Regions from separate parts of the Microbacterium sp. CR_7 genome, predicted to be linked through region 1. Evidence: predicted binding sites of a transcription regulator. Region 1 holds the regulator's gene; each other region holds the start of a gene.
What was found. The regulator LexA, encoded in region 1, represses DNA repair genes until DNA is damaged. The targets are predictions, from matches to a motif close to TCGAACANNTGTTCGA.

Region 1 (4,604 bases):
GGATGACATCGGGATCGGCCTCCTCGACCTGCACGGCGGCATCGTCGGGAGTGAGCGAGTAGTCGGACTGGCGCGTGCCGGCGACCCACGTCGCGCCCGTGCCCTTCGCGATGAGCGGGTACATCGAGTACGTGGGCGCGAAGCTGAAAGCGGTGCGCCCCGGCCCGCCGAACGCCTGCAGGATGTGCTGCAGAACCTCGTTGGAGCCGTTGCCGGCCCAGATCTGCTCCGCCGCGAGGCCGTGACCGAGATACTCCGCGAAACCCTCGCGGAGGGTGGTGAACTCGCGGTCGGGATAGCGGTTGACGTCGCGAAGCGCCACGGCGATGTCGTCGAGGATGTCGCTCGCCACCGCATCCGGAACCGGATGCGTGTTCTCGTTCACGTTCAGCGCGATGGGAAGTGGAGCCTGAGGAGCACCGTAGGGCGTGAGGCCTCGAAGATCGTCACGAAGCGGCAGGTCGGCGAGTGATGCAGTCACCCTTCCCATGGTAGGCCGCGCTGCGACTGCGGGCTGCCGAGTGACATCACTCGGAGTACTGCGCGGGGATCGCGATCTCCTGCCCGATCTGCAACGCGCCGCCCTGGAGGACGTTCAGGCGGGTGATGTCGCCGATGACCTCCCGCGGGTCGGCGCCGGGCGCGACGCTCTCGGCGATCGACCACAGGGTGTCGCCCGGCATGACCGTGACGGTCTCGAACGATGCCGTCGCGACGCTCTCGTTCGAGGCGAGGGCCGTGCCCCCGCTCAGAGCCGCGAAGCCGATGCCCCCGGCGAGCGGGACGGCGGCGAGAGCGAGCAGGAAGCGGCGACCGCGCGCCGTCAGCCGGAGGCGCGTAGCCGGACGTGCCGGAAGGACCGCTGCGCTGCTGAAGGTGATGGTGCTCATCTGGTGCTCCTCTGCTCTACCGCTGCGCGTCTGCGCCGGCGATGAAGTTGGCGTAGCGTTCGCATCCGCGACTCGGCCGGGAGCCATGAATGCGAAGCTACGTTCCGAAGGTATCTTCGAATTCGAACATCTGTCAAGAGTTCTTCGAAACCCGATCCCCGAATCGACCGACACGCTCGAACAGATCTTCCAGATCGGGCCGATTCTCGGATACGGTTTCGATACGCACACCCCATCACGGACCACCGACATTCGAATCCGGACCGCGATACCGCACACCTGAGGAGCACCATGAGCGAGATCTCCGCCCCCGAATCCGAGGCGCCGCGCACTCGGCGGAGGAAGAGCCTCAGCCCCAAGCAGATGGCGATCCTCGAGGTCATCCAGACGTCGATCAGCCGCTACGGCTACCCGCCGAGCATGCGCGAGATCGGCGACGCCGTCGGGCTCAAGTCGCTCTCCAGCGTGACCCACCAGCTCGGACAGCTCGAGCTGAGCGGATACCTGCGGCGAGATCCCGGCAAGACGCGCGCCATGGAGGTGCTCATCGACCTGCCGGGCACCGGCGCCGAGAACCCCGCCGATGTCGCGACCCCGGTCGGCGACGCCGCACTCGTCCCCCTCGTCGGCCGGATCGCCGCGGGCGTACCGATCACAGCCGACCAGCAGGTCGAGGAGATCTTCCCGCTCCCCCGCCAGCTCGTGGGCAAGGGCGACCTGTTCATGCTCAAGGTCTCCGGCGAGTCCATGATCGATGCCGCCATCTGCGACGGCGACTGGGTCGTCGTCCGGTCGCAGAACAGCGCGGAGAACGGCGAGATCGTCGCGGCGATGCTCGACGGCGAGGCGACCGTCAAGGTGCTGCGCCGCCGCGACGGTCACACCTGGCTGCTGCCGCGCAACTCGGCGTTCGAGCCCATCCTCGGCGACGAGGCCGTGGTGCTCGGCAAGGTCGTCGCCGTCCTGCGCGCCGTCTGACAGCATCCGCTCAAGCCCCGCCGGAACATCGGCGCGGCCTAGGCTCGAGGCATGCCCGCACCGTTCGGCTCCTGGCCGTCTCCCTTCACCCCCGCGTCGGTCGCCGCCTCATCGCCCCGCATCGACGGCGCACGGTTCGTCGGCGACGACGTCTGGTGGGGCGAGTCGGTCCCGGCCGAGGGCGGCCGCGTGACGGTGCGGAGTTCGACCGGCGACCAGCTGCTCCCGGCGCCGTGGAGCGCGCGCTCGCGAGTGCACGAGTACGGCGGCGGCGCCTGGACGGCCGACCACGACGGAACGCTCTACTTCGTCGACGCGAAGGACCAGCGCGTGCGCAAGGTGACGCGGGGCGGCGAGCCCGTGGCGCTCACGCCGCCAGGACCTGCTCACGGCGGTCTACGCCTGCAGCACGGGCGACTGTTCGCGGTGCGCGAGGACCTGACCGTCGACCCGCACCGCCGTGCCATCGTTGAGATCCCCACCGACGCAACGGCCGCGGACGATGCCGACGCAGTCCGGGTGATCGTCGAGGGCGAGGGCTTCTTCGCGCATCCTGCGCCGTCGCCTGACGGTAGCCGGATCGCGTGGGTCGAGTGGGACGCGACGCGGATGCCGTGGCAGTCGGCGCGTCTCGCGATCGCCGACGGCTCGCGCACGACGGTCGTTCCGACCCGCGCCGCCCTGCAGCCGGAGTGGGCGGACGATGACGAGCTCGTGTTCGCCGACGACCCGTCCGGCCGCTGGGCGCTCCACCGAGTGCGCATCGATCACGACGGACGTCCGGCAGCTCCGAGGGCCGCGACAGGCGCCGAGGCGGATGCCGACACCGGCTACGGACTCTGGGTTCTCGGCAACCGCTGGTTCCGGGTGCTGGAGGACGGCCGGATCGTGGCCGTGCGCACGAACGGCCGAGACGCGGTCGTCGTGATCTCACCCGACGGCAGCGTCCGGCCGCTGAGCGTCCCGACCGACGGCCATGTCAGCGTCGATGATGCGTCAGGGTCGCGCGTGCTCCTGTCGGGCACCAGCTCGACCGGGGCTCCCGGCCTGTGGCTCGTCGACGTCGACACCGGCGCCGTCGAGGCTGTCGCCGGCGGCGCGCCGGCCGACCCCGCGTGGATGCCGACGGCATCCGCTCTGGTCGTCGAGGGCGCTCACGGCCCCGTGCACGCCTTCGCCTACCCGCCGGCGAACCCCTCGGCGACCGCGCCCGAGGGTGAGCAGCCTCCGTACATCGTGCTCGTGCACGGCGGTCCGACCGCTCATGTCACCGGAGCCGCGTCCTCGGCCGTCGCGTTCTACACCAGCCGAGGCATCGGCGTGCTCGACGTCAACTATGGCGGGTCGAGCGGTTACGGGCGCGCGTACCGCGAGCGCCTGGACGGCGCGTGGGGCGTCGTCGACGTCGACGACGTGATCGACGCGGCGCGCGGGCTCGTCGACGCGGGGTTGGCGGACCCGGCCCGCATCGCGATCAAGGGCGGCTCGGCAGGCGGGTGGACCGTGCTGTCGGCCCTGGTGCGCGGAGGCACGTTCGCCGCCGGCATCAGTCGGTACGGCGTCGCCGACCTGCGGATGCTCGTCGAACACTCCCACGACTTCGAGGCGCACTACATCGAAGGGCTCGTCGGTCCCCTTCCCGATGCGGAGGACCTCTACGAAGAGCGCTCACCGCTCACGCAGGCCGATCGCATCGACGTGCCCGTGCTGCTCATGCAGGGCGGAGAGGACCGGGTCGTTCCGCCGGCGCAGTCGGAGGCGATCCGCGATGCACTGGCGGCCCGCGGCGTCGAGCACGAGTATGTGCTCTATCCGTCCGAGGGCCACGGGTTCCGAGCAGCGGAGACCGTCGTCGACGCTCTCGAGCGCGAACTCGCGTTCCTCGGCCGGGTGTTCGGCTTCAGCCCGGCTGACTGATCACTCGCCCACGCGATTGCGCAGGCGCATGGCGCGCTCAGCCTCGCGCGTGTCCTGCCTCTCCCGCAGGGTCTGCCGCTTGTCGTACTCGCGCTTGCCCTTCGCGAGAGCGATCTCGACCTTGGCGCGGCCGTCGGAGAAGTAGAGCTTCAGGGGAATCAGTGTGTAGCCGCCCGCCGAGACGGCGTGCGCGAGCTTGGCGATCTCCTCGCGGTGCAGCAGGAGTTTGCGGATTCGCTTGGCCGAGTGGTTGGTCCAGTGCCCCTGCGAGTATTCGGGGATGTGCACGGCGTCGAGGAACACCTCGTTGCCCTTCACGAACGCATAGCCGTCACTGAGGTTCGCGCGCCCCTGACGCAGTGACTTGACCTCGGTGCCGGTGAGCACCATCCCCGCCTCGTACGACTTCTCGATGTTGTAGTCGTGACGTGCGCGACGATTGGTCGCGATGACCTTCTCCCCGCGTTCCCTGGGCATGATTCTCTCCTGTGCGTGACGACGACGTCGATGACACGATCCGTCACCGAGCAGCCTGTCAGTCTATACCGATGCGGGTCAGGTGCGGAGCCAGCGCCGGATGGCGAAGCCCGCCGAGAGCGCGGCGAGCACGACGCCGATGACGATCAGCACGGGTACGACGACCGCGGCGTCCTGCATCCCGATCCACGTCGTGATGAACGGCACACGCCCGCGCAGGTAGCCGTTGACCCCGAAGTGCACGCCGGCCACGACGGCCGCACTGGCGAGAACGGAGCCGAGGAAGGCGGCGAACACGCCCTCCAGCACGAACGGCGTCTGGATGAACCGGTTAGAGGCGCC
Region 2 (4,604 bases), on a different contig from region 1:
CGGGAACCGCTGCGGGAACCTCTGTCCAGCGCGACCCCGTGGAGGCGCAGTTCGAAGGACTGCCCGTCGTCGAGGCCGAGGGGGACGAAGACGCCTGGGGCTTGACGGGACGCGACTGATGGCGATTCCTCGGCAGCTGCCCAACGCGATCACGGTCGCCCGCATCCCGCTCGCGATCCTGTTCTTCGTTCTGCTCCTGCTCGGCGGCACGTACGGCCTGGCCGATCTGACCGTGCGCTGGATCGCGGCGATCCTCTTCATCGTGGCCATCTCCACCGACTGGGTCGACGGCTACCTGGCCCGGCGCTACGACATCGTCAGCGACTTCGGCAAGCTCTGGGATCCGATCGCCGACAAGCTCCTCACGGGGGCCGGCTTCATCGGCCTGGCGATCCTCGCCGAACTCAACTGGTGGGTCGTGGTCGTCATCCTCGTGCGTGAGTGGGGGATCACCATCCACCGCCTGATGGTCGCGAGGGAGCACGTGGTCGCAGCGGCGTGGATGGGCAAGCTCAAAACTGCCGTGCAGGGTGTCGCTCTCGGGTGGGCGCTGCTGCCCTTGCACGTGGTGGTCGGCCTCTGGCCATGGGTGCTCGTCACGGCCGTGCTCATGATCATCGTTCTGATCCTCACGGTTGCGAGCGGGATCGACTACATCGTCGCCCAGGTCAGAGGGTCCAGGCGGTCGGCGTGACGATCGCCTCCGACGTCGTCGAGGCCCTCTCCGCCCGCGGATGGACGCTGGGCGTGGCCGAGTCGTTGACGGGCGGCGCCGTCGCGGCGGAGCTCGTGAGTGTCCCCGGCGCCTCGGCAGCGCTCTGGGGGGCCGTCGTGGCCTACGCGACTCCGGTCAAGCACTCTCTGCTCGGAGTCGACGAGGCGCTGCTGGCGGCGCACGGGCCCGTTCACCCGCGCGTGGCGCTGCAGATGGCCGATGGTGTGCGGCACGCCGTCGGCGTCGGGCGACCAGCCGATGTCGGGATCGCGACGACCGGCATCGCCGGACCGGGCTCGCCCGACGGTCAGCCCGTCGGCACCGTGCACGTCGCGGTCGTGACCCCGGAGAGCTCGGCGAGCGAGTCGTTCCGATTCGACGGCGACCGCGCGAGGATCCGCGCCGAATCGGTGGATGCCGTGCTCTCGCTGCTCCGACGGATGACGCGGGAATAGCGAGACGGACGTGCCCGTTGTCATAAATGTGCTCACACCGAAAGCACAGCGTGCAAGGGTAGATTCTGTGACAGTCGATACGACTAGACTGACGATTCCATCGGGGGAGACCTCGAGTTGGCGATCTGGGAGGAGGTTCCGATGATTCTCGTACGGCAGGAAATCGGCGATGTTCTGAGGGACTTCCGTCTTCAGAAGGGGCGGACGCTCCGACAGGTCGCGAGCAAGGCGTCCGTCGCCCTCGGATACCTCAGCGAGGTCGAGCGCGGTCAGAAGGAGGCGTCCAGCGAGATCCTCGCATCGGTCGCGGACGCCCTCGATGTGCCCATCTCGACGATCATGCGCGAGGTCGGCGACCGCATCTCGGTTCTCGAGGGCATCCAGGTGTTCCCCGACGTCGTCCCCGACGACCTTGTGGCCGCCGTCGAACCCGAGCTCTCGCTCCACTGACGCCGGGTTCTTCGACCCTCCATGCGTCGCAGTGAGTTCCTCCGCGCTGTGGAGGCAGAATTCGGTGGGCGTGCGTCGTCACTGGTGAGTGATCTCGTGCTGACGCAGCTGTCCGGTCGCACGGCCGAGGATGCTTTGGACGCGGGGATTCCTCCGCGCGACATCTGGCTCGCGCTGTGCGCCGAGACGGATGTGCCTCTCGAGCGCCGCCACGGCGCCGGCCGGCTCGAGCCGCGCAAGCGCTGAGCCGCGACGGCGGAACGGAGCGGCTTCGAGATTCGCGACGTCTTCATCGGCGTGTCGTCGAAGATGTGTTCGATATGGGCGTAACGTTCTGCACAAGTGGTTCGGAGATCTCGTTCTCCCCGTTCACTGGCCCACGCGATGCAATGTCGGTGGCCCCTCGTACGGTGAGAACAGGCCGAAGAGCCATACGCCTTGTCGGAGAGTTCGTCCCGATCCCGGGACGACCGCGACAGCCTACAGGCGGCACCACGCGAGCATAAGGAGCACGTCATGCCATCACCCGCAGACCGCGAGAAGTCCCTCGAGACCGCACTCGCTCAGATCGACCGGCAGTTCGGAAAGGGCTCGGTCATGCGGCTCGGCAGTGACGAGCGCGCACCCGTCGCCGTGATTCCGACCGGATCGATCGCTCTCGACGTCGCTCTCGGCGTCGGCGGACTCCCGCGCGGCCGCATCGTGGAGATCTACGGACCCGAGTCCTCGGGTAAGACCACGCTCACGCTGCACGCGATCGCCAACGCCCAGCGCTCCGGCGGCATCGCGGCATTCATCGACGCGGAGCACGCGCTCGACCCCGACTACGCCGCCAAGCTCGGCGTCGACATCGACGCGCTGCTCGTCTCGCAGCCCGACACAGGTGAGCAGGCGCTCGAGATCGCCGACATGCTCGTGCGCTCCGGCGCGATCGACCTGATCGTGATCGACTCCGTCGCGGCCCTCGTGCCCCGCGCCGAGATCGAGGGCGAGATGGGAGACTCGCACGTCGGTCTCCAGGCCCGCCTGATGTCGCAGGCGCTCCGCAAGCTGACCGGTGGTCTCAACCAGACCAACACGACGATGATCTTCATCAACCAGCTGCGCGAGAAGATCGGTGTGTTCTTCGGATCGCCGGAGACCACCGCCGGTGGAAAGGCGCTGAAGTTCTACGCGTCTGTGCGCATGGACATCCGGCGCATCGAGACCCTCAAGGACGGCACCGACGCTGTCGGAAACCGCACCAGGGTCAAGGTCGTCAAGAACAAGATGGCCCCTCCCTTCAAGCAGGCGGAGTTCGACATCCTCTACGGCGTCGGCATCTCCCGCGAGGGCAGTCTCATCGACTTCGGCGTCGACCACGGGATCGTGAAGAAGTCGGGATCGTGGTACACCTACGACGGCGATCAGCTCGGACAGGGCAAGGAGAACGCCCGCACGTTCCTGATCAAGAACCCCGACATCGCTCTCACGATCGAGACGCAGATCAAGCAGAAGCTCGGGATCGGCGGACCGGCTGCTGCCGCTCCCGGCGACGAGCTCGCTGAGCGCCGCCCCGCGTAATAGCCATGCGGAGGCAGTTCGACGGCCGAGGAACCGAGGGCTCTGATGAGAACCGAGTGCTCTGATGACCGGAGTGGGCGATGACTGACCATGGGGGCGAGTCCGAGCGGCTCGCTCCCGTGACCCCGCTTTTCGGCGGCCGGCGCGGGACTTCGGGCTCGGATTCAGCGGGCGACCAGAACCACCGCACGGACGATCACAGGCCGTCTCGAAGCACTACGGCCACCGACCGTTCCGATGAGAAGCGGCGCGCAGCGGAATCCGTCGTGCCCCGGCGCACGGGGGACGCGGGACTCTGGCGGTCGACGTGGGATGGCAACGATCGCACGCACTCCGCGGGTGAAGAGGAATCAGGTGGCTCTCCGAGCGACCGTCATCCTGCGCGGGGTGCGGCAGGACGGACTCCCCGTCTGCGTCCGCTCAACGCCGTGCTCGATTTTTCGAGCGACGCATCCGAAGCGGGTGCAGCGGGTGCCCGGTCTCATCAGAGCGATGAGGAGACGCGCGCGGCAGCGGAGGAGCTGCTCGTGCGCAAGCTGCGATCACGATCACTGTCGGTATCCGAAGCTCGTCTCGTGCTGCGCGGTTTCGAGAGCGACGGACGACGTCTCGACGCGCATCAGATCGACGATGTCGTCTCGGAGTTCGAGCGACGCGGCTACCTCGACGATGCGCTTCTCGCCGAGCAACTCGTCACCGGGGGAGTGCAACGCAAGGGGCAGGGGCGCGTGGCTCTCACTCGCGCGCTCGCGCAGCGCGGGATCCCCCGCGAGGTCATCGACGCCGCTCTGGAAGAGCTGCCGGATGACGACGCGGAGCGCGCCCTCGAGTTCGCGCGGACCAAGGCGAGATCCCTGGCCAGGCTCGATGCCGACACGGCGCTCCGCCGACTCGTCGGGCAGCTTGCGCGACGCGGCTACAGCGGCGGGGTCGCCATGGTTGCGGCGAAGACCGCGCTGACGGAGGTCTCTGGTCGCGGCTCCGGCGGTGTGCGTTTCGTCGACTCGGACTGACTCACCGCGATCACGTGCTCGATGTCCGCGCGCGCTCACTCGAGCGCCGCGTGGTTCCTCTCGACACGCTCGTAGAATGGGTTCATCATGACTATCCCGCGCAGCGAGCCGACGATCATCTCCTCGTCGTCGGCGGCGATCGACCACGACGGCAGGCAGCGCTCCTACGAGGTGCGCACCTTCGGCTGTCAGATGAACGTGCACGACTCGGAGCGTCTCTCCGGTTCGCTCGAGAGCGCCGGTTATGTCCGGGCAGAGGCCGGCGGCGAAGCCGACGTCGTCATCATCAACACCTGCGCGGTGCGCGACAACGCAGCGGGCAAGCTGTACGGCACACTCGGACAGCTCGCTGCCGTGAAGCGGCGCAAGGAAGGCATGCAGATCGCCGTCGGCGGATGCCTCGCCCAG
Region 3 (4,604 bases), on a different contig from region 1:
CCCGCGCCTCGCGCACGGCGTCCAGGGTGACGGCCAGTGCGGTCGGCGCGAGACCCTCGAGCAAGTCCGCCGTGGCCGCGGCATCCTGCTCCTCGCGCGCCCGCAGCCGCGCCACGATCTCGCTCACGGTGTCGGCCGAGAAGGCGTCATCGATCCACGCGCGCGAGGCCGGCACCGGCGAGGGATCGGGCGTCTCATCGAAGAGCAGCACGATCTCGGACGGGCCGGTCGGGTCGGCGCGGTAGGCGAGGGCCTCGCGCAGGGCGTCGAGCCGGTCGGAGGGGACCATGTGGTCGGCGAATCCGAGCAGCACCGCGTCCGCGGCATCCATCGTCGAACCGGTCAGACCGTAGTACTCGCCGAGTCGCCCCGGCATGCGGCCGAGCAACCACGTCCCGCCGACATCCGGCGTGAAACCGATGCGCGTCTCCGGCATCGCGAGCTTCGAGCGCTCCGTCACGATGCGGATCGCCGCGTGGCCGGAGAGGCCGATGCCGCCGCCCATCGTGATGCCGTCGGCGATCGTCACGACGGGCTTCGGGTACTCCGCGATGAGGGCGTCGAGCGCGTACTCCGCGCGGAAGAAATCCGCGGTGACATCGGTATCGCCCGCCACGATCTGCGAGTACAGGGCGCGAACGTCTCCCCCGGCGCACATCCCGCGCTCCCCTGCCCCGTCGATCATCACGATCTGCACGTCGCTGTCGTGGCGCCAGGCCTCGAGCGCCTCGGTGAGCAGGTCGATCATGCCTGGGTCGAGCGCGTTGATCGCCTCTGGGCGGTTGAGGGTGAGCCGTCCCAGCGCTCCCTCCGTGCGGACGAGGACCCGGGGCGCGGTGGTGGAATCGGTCACGCGTGCCAGGCTACCCGCTCGATCGACGCTTGCCCTTGCACCGGATCGTGCGGTAAATACGCGATCGGACGGCTTTTCCGGCAGGATAGACGGAACTGCCCATTGCAAACGAGAGGTCGCGGATGCCCGACGGACAGGTGCTCGAGTTCACGCGCGTGACGAAGCGCTTCAATGACGTGACGGCGGTGTCCGACTTCTCCGCGCGGATCGAGCCGGGAGCCGTCACGGCCTTCCTCGGCCCGAACGGCGCCGGGAAGACCACGACGCTGCGCATCCTGCTCGGCCAGGTGCGAGCCACGAGCGGCACGGCGACGATCGGCGGCGTCGCGTACTCCGAGCTGCGCCACCCGCTGCGCACGATCGGCTCCGTGCTGGAGGAGACGTCGTACCGTCCTCGGCGCAGCGCGGCCCGGCTGCTCACGATGGCCGCGAAGGCCAACGGCATCCCACTCGCCCGCGTCGGCGAAGTGCTCGCGCTCGTCGGGCTCGAGAACGAAGCGGAGGGTCGCGTGGGCAGCTTCTCCCTCGGCATGCGACAGCGTCTCAGCGTGGCCCACGCTCTGCTCGGCGACCCCGGCGCCCTCGTCTTCGACGAGCCTGCCAACGGACTCGACCCCGAGGGCATCCGCTGGATGCGCCTGCTCATGCGTCGTCTCGCCGACGAGGGGCGCACCGTGCTGGTGTCGTCGCACGTACTGAGCGAGGTCGAGCAGGTCGCCGACAACGTCCTCGTGCTCTCGAAGGGGCACCTCATGCTGTCGAGCGGCATCGAGAAGCTCGCGGATCCGTCGGCCGGCTCCGTGGTCGTCGATGCCGCCGATCGTGCGGCGCTGCGTGCGGCACTGCTCGAAGCCGGGTTCCAGATCGAGGTTCTCCGCTCGGGACTCCGCGCTCGCGGGGGTGACGCCGCCCGAGTGGGCGCGGTGGCGGCATCGGCAGGGATCGCCCTGACCACGCTCGTGCAGCGCGGTCCGACTCTGGAAGACGTCTTCATCGAACTCGTGCGCGGCGGCACGCTCGAGCCTCGCGCCGCCGTCGCGGCATCCGAGTACGTCGTCGCGGACGAGGTCACCGGCGGCGCTGGCGTGGATGCCCAGCCCGTCTCCGGCGATGTCGAGGCCGTCGCGGAGACGGATGATGAGTCGCTCGCTGTTGCGGAGACGGATGCAGGTGCGTCCACGGACGCGGACGCCGAGCCCGTCACGGAGGCCGAGCCCGCTTCTGACGTCGTCGACGAGGTGACGCCCACGAGCGCGGCACCGGAGGCCGACATCGAGGGAGGCCCTTCCTTCGACGACATCCTGTTCGGTGCCGGCTCGGCTCAGATCGAGACGGGTGCGGCGGAAGACGAGGCCGCCGACGGATCCCCGGAATCGGGCGTCGAGGTCTTCGCGGGCCTCGGCACGGCGGATGATGCGGACGACGTCGCCGCTGCCGCTGAGCCTGATGAGCAGCGCGACGACGAGTCCGACGAGCAGGTCGACGACGAGTCAGGCGAGCAGGCCGACGACGCGTCCGGCGAGCAGACGGACGATGACGCCGACCCGCGTTCGGCCGCGGTGAGCTCGATGCTCGCGGCTGCAGCGCGCGCGTACTACGAGGACGAGCCGCGCGACTATCCGCACGGCGACGCGTCCACCGCGGAGGAGCAGACCGAGACGGGCGAGCGCGATGCGCAGTGGTCCGTCGCGGCCACCGGCGTGATCGATCAGGTTCCCGCCTGGGCGCCGAGCGAAGGAATCGGGGGCGCAGGTGCGGGCGCGCAGCAGGAGGGCGTGCACGAGCACCACGAGGGCGACCACGAGCACCACGAGGGCGACCACGAGCACCACGAGGGCGACCACGAGCACCATGAGGGCGACCACGAGCACCACCACTACTGAGCAATCAGCACCCGTCTGACAGCCGAATGCCTCCCCGCCGACAGCGGGGAGGCATTCTTCTGTCTGAGGCCTCAGGCGGGACGAGGGCGGATGACCGGACGCTTGCGCGGCTTCGACACCGGCGTGGGCGCCGTGGCGACGATCTCCTCGACGTCGGCGGGTTCCTCGGAGACCGGCAGGCGCAACGCCTGCGTGAGTGAGAGGCCGTGGCGCGTCGTCAGGATCAGTCGCCGGAATTGCTCGTCTCCGTCGAGGTCGATCACGACGCTCGGACGATGGCGACGGATGAGCACGAAATCGGTGCTGCCGGCGGCCTTCCACGTTCCGGCAGCGAGGATCCCCGGGATATGCGTCCCGGGGTTCGGGACGCCGCGCAGCCAGGTCCAGGCGTCGTCGGTGAGCTGGACCTTGGTGATGGTCTCGCGCACGATCCGCAGGTTGTCACGGTGGAAGCTCGCTGCTCGTTCGATCGGCGAGAGCACGACCTCGAGTTGCGTCTGGTCCAGCAGCAACGTCACCATGCGTCCAGTCTGCCAGCGGTGCCCTGCCAGTTGTCTGCGTCTTCTTCACAGGACCGCAACGATCCGTTGTGTGCGACCGTCATATGCTCTTCGCTCCATTCCGATGTTCCGCTCAATATTCGAACAAAGATACTAAACTCGAGGCATGGCTTCCACTCCCACGATCGACCTCGACCCCTCGGGTCTGCTCGATGCGTGGCTGGAGACACGACGTCAGATCGCCGTACTCGAGGCCCAGGCCTCGCATCTGTTGGCCGAGCGCATGCGACTGATGAAGGCGGATGCCGTCGAGCAGCCGTTGCACCGCACGATGATCGAGCGCTCGATGGTCGCGGAGTACGCCGCGGCGGGGCGCATCGCGCACGGCTCGATGGACTTCGCCTTCACCGACGCCGCCTTCCTCGAGCAGGGTCAACCCCATGTCCTGGCCGCGTTCCGCGCGGGCGCGATCAGTGCTGCGCACGTGCGGGAGATCGTGCGAGCGAGCGGGATCGTCCGCGAGGCGATCAACAACGGACGAGCGGATGCCGCGGCTCTCGCCACCTTCGACACGGCCGCTCGCGTCGTGGCGGAATCGGAGACGCCGGCGCGCACCGCCGCTCACATGAAGCGCCTCGCCGCTGCGCTGGCAGGCGACACGGTGGTCGAGCGGCATGCGCGCTCGCGATCAGAGAGAACCGTGACGATGCGGCCGGTGGACGATGGGTTGGCGCTGCTCACAGTGGTGCTGCCCGAGCACCTCGCGGTCGCGATCATGGACCGGCTCACGCAGCTCGCCCGCGGAGTGGTGGCAGCGCGGCAGACGCCGGAGGCGTCCGCCTCGGAGGGCGATCAAGGCGTCGAGCCCCGCCTCGATTCGCTCGATCGGACGGCGATCTTCGCTGACGGCACGTTCACAGCCGATCCCGGGCACCTCGCGCCCTCAAGCGACGCCGACGCCGCCACCGGCACCCCCACCGCCACCTCGACCTCGGGTCATGACTTCCGGGACGACTGCGACGCCCACCCCGTCCCCGCGGACTCGCGCACGATCGACCAGGTGCGCGCCGACCTGTTGACCGACCTGCTGCTCGCAGCCGAGCCCAGCCCGGCGAACGGCCCCGGGCTCGACAACATCCGGGGGCGCATCCAGGTCACGATCGCGGCGACGACGCTCGCCGGGCTCGACGAACGACCCGCCGAGCTCGACGGATACGGACCGCTGCACCCCGACCACGCCCATGACCTCGCCGGGCGGAACCTCGGCTGGTCGCGCCTTTTCCTCGACGCGGGTGGGTTGGTCACCGAGACCGACACGTACACACCGACTGAGCCGATGCGACGTTTCCTCAGGGCGCGGGACCAGCA

Region 2: the regulator LexA is predicted to act here: its motif matches at 1,924-1,939, upstream of recA (recombinase RecA).
Region 3: the regulator LexA is predicted to act here: its motif matches at 3,377-3,392, upstream of RAC81_RS12225 (DUF222 domain-containing protein).

Annotation. Positions count from the first base shown of each region.
Region 1 is NZ_JAVAYF010000004.1:506,129-510,732, reverse strand. It holds gene RAC81_RS11655 (histidinol-phosphate transaminase) at 1-490, opposite strand, end outside; gene RAC81_RS11650 (LysM peptidoglycan-binding domain-containing protein) at 528-890, opposite strand; gene lexA (transcriptional repressor LexA) at 1,182-1,868, shown strand; gene RAC81_RS11640 (S9 family peptidase) at 1,920-3,785, shown strand; gene smpB (SsrA-binding protein SmpB) at 3,786-4,262, opposite strand; gene ftsX (permease-like cell division protein FtsX) at 4,341-4,604, opposite strand, start outside.
Region 2 is NZ_JAVAYF010000001.1:304,192-308,795, forward strand. It holds gene RAC81_RS01380 (DNA translocase FtsK 4TM domain-containing protein) at 1-119, shown strand, start outside; gene pgsA (CDP-diacylglycerol--glycerol-3-phosphate 3-phosphatidyltransferase) at 119-694, shown strand; gene RAC81_RS01390 (CinA family protein) at 691-1,170, shown strand; gene RAC81_RS01395 (helix-turn-helix domain-containing protein) at 1,312-1,620, shown strand; gene RAC81_RS01400 (DUF3046 domain-containing protein) at 1,642-1,866, shown strand; gene recA (recombinase RecA) at 2,137-3,183, shown strand; gene RAC81_RS01410 (regulatory protein RecX) at 3,612-4,196, shown strand; gene miaB (tRNA (N6-isopentenyl adenosine(37)-C2)-methylthiotransferase MiaB) at 4,284-4,604, shown strand, end outside.
Region 3 is NZ_JAVAYF010000005.1:75,173-79,776, reverse strand. It holds gene RAC81_RS12240 (enoyl-CoA hydratase/isomerase family protein) at 1-853, opposite strand, end outside; gene RAC81_RS12235 (ATP-binding cassette domain-containing protein) at 976-2,736, shown strand; gene RAC81_RS12230 (hypothetical protein) at 2,808-3,257, opposite strand; gene RAC81_RS12225 (DUF222 domain-containing protein) at 3,403-4,604, shown strand, end outside.